DNA from 3 places in the Pseudoalteromonas sp. NZS11 genome. Region 2 is predicted to be linked to each of the others. Evidence: predicted binding sites of a transcription regulator. Region 2 holds the regulator's gene; each other region holds the start of a gene.
The links. Region 2 encodes LexA, which represses DNA repair genes until DNA is damaged. Its sites were predicted from a motif close to TACTGTATNNNNATACAGTA; they were not measured.
Positions count from the first base shown of each region.

Region 1: a site for LexA is predicted at 1,122-1,141, ahead of I6E82_RS04085 (DUF4007 family protein). Genes of this name have one in related genera too.
Region 3: a site for LexA is predicted at 1,992-2,011, ahead of I6E82_RS03055 (YebG family protein). Genes of this name have one in related genera too.

Region 1 is NZ_JADYWP010000002.1:64,775-68,063, forward strand. Features, by position in the region: gene I6E82_RS04080 (DEAD/DEAH box helicase) at 1-995, opposite strand, end outside; gene I6E82_RS04085 (DUF4007 family protein) at 1,226-2,164, shown strand; gene I6E82_RS04090 (hypothetical protein) at 2,166-3,289, shown strand, end outside.
Region 2 is NZ_JADYWP010000012.1:73,060-76,348, reverse strand. Features, by position in the region: gene I6E82_RS18070 (hypothetical protein) at 278-658, shown strand; gene I6E82_RS18065 (PaaI family thioesterase) at 659-1,099, opposite strand; gene lexA (transcriptional repressor LexA) at 1,267-1,884, shown strand; gene coxB (cytochrome c oxidase subunit II) at 2,368-3,289, shown strand, end outside.
Region 3 is NZ_JADYWP010000001.1:693,834-697,122, reverse strand. Features, by position in the region: gene fadR (fatty acid metabolism transcriptional regulator FadR) at 1-61, opposite strand, end outside; gene dsbB (disulfide bond formation protein DsbB) at 606-1,124, shown strand; gene I6E82_RS03065 (DUF6170 family protein) at 1,126-1,428, shown strand; gene I6E82_RS03060 (ComEA family DNA-binding protein) at 1,453-1,749, opposite strand; gene I6E82_RS03055 (YebG family protein) at 2,063-2,380, shown strand; gene putP (sodium/proline symporter PutP) at 2,656-3,289, opposite strand, start outside.

The sequences.
Region 1 (3,289 bases), on a different contig from region 2:
TTTGCTAAGCGAGCATCTTCTTCTGATAAACCATCTTCAGAATAACTTCTACCAGGGGTCGCAGTTAAGCCGATCAGGTCTGCGTGGAATGATTCATCGTCAATAAAATCTTGAACAACTTCTTGAAACTTTGGCGCGACAGCCTTGTGAGCTTCATCAAAAATTACTAACGTTACTTTTTCAGCAAGCTTGCTATATAAAAGTTGGAGTTGCCTTGAGTTACTTTTACGTAGGCTTAGAAATTTATGTAAGCCAGCAACTACAAAGCCAGAATCAATACCACTCAAACTTTCAGTTGAACTTGAGTAAAAGCCATAAAGTGAAGTAGAGCGATTACCTAATGACTTCCATGCTTTTGAAAACTCGGTATAAGCCTGCGAACAAAGCTCTTCTCTATCGGCTAACCAAAGTACTAAGTTATTTTCAGATTGCCTTAAATGCTCAGCAGCAATATTCATTGCCGTACGTGTTTTACCAGCACCTGTAGGTAAGTGAATTAGAACGCGTTTTTTTTGTTGTTGGAGGTCGTATAATACTTGTTTGCTTATATTTTGCTGGTAGGGATAAAGCCCATAGTCAGGAGTAATACACGTAATACTCTCTAATAGATTATCTTGTTCAAGCTGGCTTTCATATAAAGAAGAAAGCCCTAATAAAGCTGCAAACTTGTCAGGATTTTCTGCTGACCAGCTTATAACAGCATTGTAATGTTCGGGTTTAATTTGTTTGGCTTGAAGCTCAAAGCTTGGGAATAAATCAACCAATTGTAATGCTGATAAACGTTCAATTAATTTATTACGGAGCTGCAAATCAAATATAAAATCAACTTGTTTAACACTTGCAACAATACCTGCTAGCTTATTTTTATTATAAGAACTACTCTCTGATACTTGATTCTCAGCTGCATTAATATTGAGTACAAAAGACATTACATTTTTTGGAAGAAAGCTTAATAGCTCATCCTCAGAAAAGTTTGATAGAATTTTTGCCAGCATTGATATCCCTTTCAATATGAAGTCTAATCTTTTTATTGCTAAATCAAAGTATTAGATAAGTAAAAATGTATAATACAAATAAAGGTACAAATTTGTAACCCAAAAGGCAAATTTTTTATTAATAACAACTGTACAAATAACCAGTTAATTGTAAATTAGAGCTTTCTCTCAGCTGATAATCCGTATAATATGTGCGGCGTTGGACAATTTCTCCAGGAGCAGTTTTAAGCATGAAAGCTAAATTTACAGGGCACGACACCTTCCCCTTACGCTACGGATGGCTATTCAAAGCTATTAATCACTTGAATAATAAAAGCAATTTTTCGTCTAGCGAAGATAGTATTCGCAATTCTGTTGTTGAATTAGGTGTTGGTAAAAATATGGTAAAAGCGATTCAGTATTGGGCTGAATCAAGCAACGTAATAAAAAGAAGTCCTCAAAGTGATTATGGTCATTATGTGACAGATAGTGGTAAATACTTGTTTGGTGCTTTAGATAAAAAAGGACAAGATCCTTTTTTAGAAATGCCTGGTTCTATTTGGTTACTACACTTCTGGTTAAATTTTAATAATGAAAGCCTTACAGCTTATCGTTACTTTTTTAATTATTCTAATGTTCAATATTTTGAGAAAAGTAAACTTACCGATGATTGCTATGACGATGCAAAACGATTAGTAAAAACAGAAATTGGTAATCCTAGTACTCTAAAAAAAGATGTAGACTGCTTTTTAAATACTTACAGTAAAAAACAAAAAAATAGTACTGCTAAAAAAATAACTAAAGTCGATGAAGATCACTTTACTTCACCTCTTTCTGAGCTGAACTTATTACAAGATAACGGTGGTGGATTCTATATAAGCAATCTATCTGAGCGCCCTGAATTACCTGTTGAGATATTTATTTTTGCGTTACTTGAATTTTTTAATAACGAAACTCAAGATTCAAACGTTGGTACTATCGATTTTGACTCGCTTCTAACAAAACCTTGCTCTCCGGGAAGGATTTTTAGGCTTTCAGAATCGGGCTTAGGTCAAAAGTTAGACGAGGCTCAAGAATTTACTGATAAGCACGTAACTTGGGTTGATTCATTAGGATTGAGACAAGTAAGTATATCAGATGATATAAAAAACAACGCTATCAATTACTTAGATATGTACTACGGTAAATAATATGTCAGACACTTTAATTACAATAAATCAACGCTACAAAAGTTCGACACGAATTGATACTGAGAGTACTGATTTTTCTCCATTTATTGATGAATTTGTATTGCATGGCACAGCCATTAATGTACTTGATACCATTAGCCGTGAATTTGAAAATAGCACTCAACGCGCTTTTACTATTACTGGGCCTTATGGGTCGGGTAAATCAACCGTTGCCTTATTTTTATCATGCTTGCTTTCTATAGATGTTGAGCAACGTACCTATGCATTGCAAAAGCTGAATAATGGTCAAAATATTATTACTGATTTTGATAAACGCTTTGCATTAAAAAATGGCTGGCAAACAGTTAAGCATGTATGTGGTTTAGAAGCGCCAGCGAACAGTATTTTAGTTAGCTTACTTAATGCATTTGATGAAGACTTTGATAAAACAGAAATAGCTAATTTTGATGATGATAAATGCTTAGCTGAAATAAAAAAATTATTACAGAAACCCAGTAAAAATGAAGACGGTGTTTTAATTTTACTTGACGAAATGGGTAAAGCTTTAGATTACCAGTCTCGTGAGAACAAAGACTTACATTTATTTCAATCTTTAGCTGATATTGTACAACAAGCAAAACGCCCTGTGTTGCTTATGGGGTTTTTACATCAAGCTTTTTCGGATTATGCTAAAAATAAAGATGTTAAAACTCAAAAAGAATGGAGCAAAGTACAAGGCCGCTACCGTGATTTGAGCTTCAACCCATCAATTGATGAATCTTTAACTCTCGTGGGTGATTCTATTTATAGAGCACCTAAAATAGCTGATGCTATTGAATCAAAGTATGCCAATTTAGTTAATACTGTAAGTGGTGCTTTTGCTAATCAAAATAAAAACGTCAATGCACTGAGTAAAACGTTACCATTAGATCCTATTGTCAGCTTATTGCTTGGCCCTGTTTCTCGTCGTCGTTTTTCTCAGAACGAGCGTAGCTTATTTGGCTTTTTAGCCTCACATGAAAAACATGGTTTTAGAGAGTTTTTAAATAATAGCTACAGTGAGTTTAATGAAGAGCTCGCTTTGTATCGCCCAGAAATGTACTGGGATTACCTTTACCATAATTTACATCACCTAATTGTTACCTC
Region 2 (3,289 bases):
CATTAATGGGATTAGTTACTGCGACATTTTGTCGCAGTTTAAACTATAGCTTACTGTAATCATTTAAAAATAAAAAAGATTACACTTAAATTGCTAACATGACTTATTTGTTTAATTGAGCTGAGTGTTTGATATCCAGCTAGCTTTAAACGCTAAAAAATACTTAAAAGCTGCGAAATATCTATATAAAGTGGTTAATAGAGCATAGTTGATTTGGTATAACGGTAAAACTGCGTTAAAGTTTGCAATGAAATTATTAGAGGATAAATACGAAACGATGTCGGAAATTCAATTTTTAAATGTAGATCTTGAGCTTGAATCAAAGCAAGATATTAGTTTGCTAGTGGCAGACTTGAAAAAAGTCGCGACGATTTTACATTATGACAAAGACGAATACCGTCAATTAGCGCGTATTGAAGCAACAGGTGTAGTAAACACGCCTGACAAAGCAATAAACCATATATGTGAGCTTATTGAATCGTGTTCGCGTAACGCGCTAAAACAATGGTTAAGCTGTTCACGTAGAACGTTTGATATTGGTTTTGAATCAGGCACTTCACCTAAGTGCTTTAATCAAGCCTTAGATGCAGATACATTACTACGTATATCTGCGATTGGTGCGGGTATGGAAATTACAATTTACCCAATCGAAAAGTAACTATCTTCGCTCTACGACTGCTGCGGTCATTTTTGATACGCAGCACAGCTCATTGCGGCTATTTGTAATTTTTATTTCCCACACTGAACTACGTTTGCCAATATGAAACGCTCTTGCCGTTGCTGTTAAAGTGCCGTTGCGAGATGCTTTTAAATGACTTGCGCTAATTTCCTGCCCCACGCAGTAAAATTTTGTAAAATCGACAACAAAGTTAGCTGCATAGCTGGCAACTGTTTCGGCAAGTACAACGTTAGCACCGCCGTGAACCATTCCCATTGGATTATGATGCTCAGGAATTGCCGGCATAGTGGCTACTAAGTAATCATCACCAATTTCAGTGACTTCTATTCCCATGGTTTTCATTAATGTTCCTTGGCCATCAATGCCTTGTTCTAACTGCTTGCACAGCTCTAAAGTGATGGGCTGGTACCAAATACTCATAATGACTCCTTTGCTTTTTTAATCATTTATAAATCTAGCTTTAGTTATATCCCTAAAATGTACACAAGTGAAATTACTTTGGCTATTTTAAGGCTTAATTTAAATTTGCGATTTTTATTTAACTGTATATACTCACAGTTAAATGTACTGTATGGAAAACCAGTTGTATGCGACCATTAACGAACCGCCAAGCTCAAATACTCGAACTAATTAAAGTTTTTATTAAAGACACTGGTATGCCTCCTACACGTGCTGAAATAGCGCAAACATTAGGTTTTAAAAGTGCCAATGCTGCTGAAGAACATTTAAAAGCACTTGCTAAAAAAGGCGCAATTAAAATGAAACCAGGTGCAAGCCGTGGTATTCAGTTAATTGAAGAAGAAGAGCCAGAACAATTAGGTTTACCGCTTATAGGGCGTGTTGCTGCTGGTTCACCTATTTTGGCGCAAGAGCACGTTGAAAGTCACTGCAAAATCGATCCATTAATGTTTAAACCGGCTGCAGATTTTTTACTACGCGTTAACGGTATGAGCATGAAAGATATTGGTATTATGGATGGTGATTTACTTGCTGTACATCGTACTCAAACCGCTGAAAACGGGCAAGTTATTGTTGCCCGCCTAGATGAAGACGTAACTGTAAAACGTCTTGAGAAAGCGGGTCGTAAAGTATTACTTCATGCTGAAAACGACGATTTTGAATCTATTGAAGTAGATCTTGAGAATGAGTCTTTTAATATTGAAGGCTTAGCCGTTGGCGTTATAAGAAACGCTGATTGGATGTGACTTTAAAAATAGCTTTTAAACAAGCAGTTTTATAAATGCGTACTAATTAGTACGCATTTTTTGTTTTAAATTCGCACTAAAAATAGGGCATAAATAGCTCACTGACAATTTAAGCTGTAAACTTTTTTGCACTTATATTTTCCCCCTCCGAATACGTTAAACCCCTTTGTTTTGCTCATCTTTTGAACTTACTGTTACCTAGTTGGTTACTGATTTTTTATTAATTACTCAATATCACCTGATTGTTTTTTATACTAAAACTTGCTTGTTGTTCATTTTTTAGCTAATTATTAATGTGCTGAGCTAATAATAACTCACAGCTTTTTAGTTTTGAGAACACACAATATACACAAACCCGTTGTTGGCGCAGCAAAACCAATCAATATTAAATGAGATTGACTAAAAAAATAAAAATAACGAATTGGCGTTTAAGCCGTATGCCTCTTCGCTTTGCATTCGCAATAGCATCAAAGGAGCCGTCACATGGGTAAACTGACCTCTACCTTGTGGCTTATATTATGTGTTTTTTCGCACCCAGTTTTGGCTAACAGCCAATACAATATGCGCAAAGGCGTAACCGATATAAGCAATAATGTATATCAGCTGCACATGACCATATTTATAATATGTTGTGTGATTGGGGTGATAGTGTTCGCAATTATGTTTTGGGCACTTATTCATCACCGTAAATCTAAAGGGGCTGTACCTGCCCAATTTCACGAAAGCACTAAAGTAGAAATACTTTGGACTGCAATCCCGTTTGTTATTTTAATTGCTATGGCAGTACCAGCCACTAAAACCCTAATTGCAATGGAAGATGCCAGCAAAGCTGATCTCACTATTAAAATTACAGGCTCGCAATGGAAATGGCATTATGAATATATGGGTGAAGATGTAGAGTTCTACTCTATTTTATCTACCCCGCAAGATGAAATAGCGAATCTTGCAGATAAAAATCCTAACTACTTACTTGAGGTTGATAAACCTCTCGTACTGCCAATAAATCAAAAAGTACGATTTTTAATGACTTCTGACGATGTTATTCACTCTTGGTGGGTACCTGATTTTGCAGTTAAAAAAGATGCGAATCCCGGCTTTATAAACGAAACATGGACGAACATAAACGAAGAAGGTACTTACCGAGGCCAATGTGCTGAGTTGTGTGGTAAAGATCATGGCTTTATGCCCGTTGTGGTGGTCGCTAAATCTGAGGCTGATTTTAAAACGTGGCTTGCAGATGCAAAGCAAGCTAAACAAAAAGCAGCATTAGCAGATGCCGCATTACTTGATAAAACCCTCCCAAAAGAAGAATTAATGACTTTAGGCGAACAAGTATATATGGCCAATTGTGCTGCATGTCATCAGCCTACTGGCATGGGGTTACCGGGTGTATTTCCTGCACTTA
Region 3 (3,289 bases), on a different contig from region 2:
TAGATTCAACTATATATTCTTCAGCAAATCCTGCTGGGCTTTTCGCTTTAAAAATTCTCATCCAGTTCCCACTCGAATTAATCAACACTCATCGTTTTACACGAATAACTGACTGATTGTACCAGACGAAGCATAACTAACAAGTAAAGTCAGGTATATTAATAAGCAAATGAGTAGAAATTAAAGATTAATAAATAATAAAATTTAGGTTTTTCTAATATAGCTACAATGTATAAATATACAGAGCAATATTCATTGTAGGTACATTGTAATTATTGGTATTTTTTATTTACACCATACCTAGCTTAATCAACTTAAAACACATAAGTACATTAAAAAGGAACACCTATGCAACAGAGCGTTCTAACCGCAACTTTAAAGAATTGATTAGGCAATGTACCAATGTAGTATAAGTAAGCGATATAACTAAGCTTATGTATCAATGGGAACTAAGTAGAGCGTCATGTAGCCTCTGCTGAGGCTGCATTGAGTGGTCAATAATTTCATCTTATAAAAAGCGACTTCGGTAGCTTTTTTTTCCTTTTTGTTGCCGCATACATTATCCTAGGTCATAATCTAACGTCTTATTTAAACGCGGAATTTTTATGAACTGGCTTGCCCAATTACCCACCCAACGTACCCCGTGGCTTTTATTTACAGCTATCGTTTTTTTACTTGAAGTGACCGCCCTTTTCTTTCAATACCAAATGGGATTGGCGCCTTGCATAATGTGCATATATCAACGTACAGCCGTACTGGGTCTATTAGGCGCAGGAATCGTAGGTTCGACTAAACCACAGAGCAAAGCAGTTCGTATATTAGCGTATGTAATTTGGGGTGTATCGAGTGTTTGGGGATATTTAATTGCTCGCGAGCATATTGATATGCAAACCACCACAGACCCTTTTGCATTTAGCTGTGAGTTTGAACCAAACTTCCCATCGTTTATGCCGTTACATGAATGGATACCTAGCTTTTTTCAGGCGACCGGGGATTGTGGAAATATAGATTGGCAGTTTGTTGGTTTGAGCATGCCTGCTTGGATGGAAATTATATTTGGGATTTTCTCACTAACACTATTTATTATAGTTATTGGCCGTTTATTAATTAAAAAGTCGATTTGATATGTTTACATTTTTTTCAAGCCAATTAGATGAGCTTAAACATCTAAAAGTACGCAAGCGCCAAGACGTAATAGCACTTTCTTTAAGTATGTTATCGCCAACTGATAAAGTGTTACTGCGTATTATTAAATTAATATTACTAAGTCCACTATTTTTAATATTCACGGTATTTAAAGGTTGGATATTAATCCCGTTTTTGATACTCGGCGGACTTTGCTACCCACTTTTAACAACACCTATTGAAATCAACTTTGCTAAAAAACACTTAAGCGATGCATTAAAACAATTTAATCAGGGCGCATAGCGCCCTGATTGTTATCTACTGCTATTAAAGTGAAATTTTCCCCTCTAATTTGGCTAATAGTTTTTTACCAATTCCTTTAACTTGCGATAAATCACTAACGCTTTTAAATTCGCCGTTTTCTTCACGGTAATCCACAATTGCCTGCGCTTTTTTCTTACCTATACCCGGTAGCTTAGCAAGCATATCTGCATCAGCATTATTTATACTAATTGTCTCAACTTGAGGCATTTGCTTAGTTACTTCCGATAATTGTGCATATACGGTAGTTGCAGGTAGTAAGCATAATAAGCTTATTATGAATAAATTTTTTAACGTTTTCATCAAACTTGTCCCTATTCTTCTTTTCTTAATTTTGAATGTTGCTTAGGAAAACCAAAAAGTAAGGAACTGAAAAGCTCATCATTTAAAGTGTACCTAAACGCATTATCACTATGATCCGAAATCCTGAAAATGCAGCTGGTACAACAAGTGATTGCTTAACTAAAGTAAAGTTACCGTTTTTTGTCAAATTTAAGACACCTAAAAATTAATACTTCGCGCTTGCAAATTTACGCCCAAACCATTACTGTACATAAAAACAGTAATCTAATGGTTTTTACAAACCACGGTGCCAAGCAATTTTGCAGGAGAAATCATGGCTGTTGTTGTTAAATATGTTGTAGAACGAAACGGAGTCGAGCGTATGACGTTTACTACCAAAAAAGAAGCTGATGCTTATGACAAGATGCTCGATATAGCAGAATCACTTGAGCTAATGCTAGAAAAGGTAGACGTACCGCTTAGTGAGCAACAAATTGAATCACTTGCTTTAGAAATAGCGAAAAGCAAAGATGACTTTATGACCATATTAAAGGGCGGCAAAGATCCAGTTGTTACCAAAGCGCCAGCAAAAAGTAAAAAGTCAGATAACGTTGCGTCAATTGAAGATAACAACGATAAAAAAGCAAGTTAACTCGTAGATTGCCCTCTCCTCGGACGGGACAAACTAAATAAAAAAGGGAGCAACTTAGTTGCTCCCTTTTTTATTATACCAATTCGCTTAATTAAGTGATCTATTTTGAGGGTGGAAAAACGTGTTGATAGCTAGGCAAAAAATTTGATATTTAGTTGTTCTAAATGATAATTTTTTAACGCCGGTAGCAACACGTTTAGCACCGCAAAATGATTAAGTATTATCGCGGATTGGTATTACTTACTACTCATTTTAAAATGAATAGTAATTGCTATTTAAAGCTCTTTTTCTACTTCATCAAATAAAGCAGTGATGTTTTGCTCTGGCTCTTTTGTTACTAAGCTAACAACAACAATTGCGATACTCGCTAAAATAAAGCCAGGTACTATTTCATACATAAAGCTACTTAAACTTTCACCATTAATAGTAAACGGACCATAAATCCAAACAAGCACTGTAAACGCACCTACTAACATACCAGATAAGGCGCCAGCAAAATTCATACGTTTCCAATAAAGGCTAAACAATACAAGAGGTCCAAAAGCAGCACCAAAGCCTGCCCATGCATTACTTACTAGGTCTAAAATAGAGCTATCTCTATCGTACGCTAAATAAATTGCAAACAGGGCAACAAATGCAACGCTAATTCGACCAACAGTAACTAATTCAAAGTCGCTAGCATCTTTACGTAAAAATGTTTTATATAAATCTTCAGTCAATGAACTTGAGCTTACTAGCAATTGCGATGAGATAGTACTCATGATAGCAGCCAAAATTGCAGCTAGTAAAAAGCCAGCAATAAGTGGATGGAACAATAACTCAGAAAGAATTAGGAAAATCGTTTCAGGATCTTCAACTACAATATTATTCTCATAAGTATAAGCAGCACCAAATATACCAGTACCAACA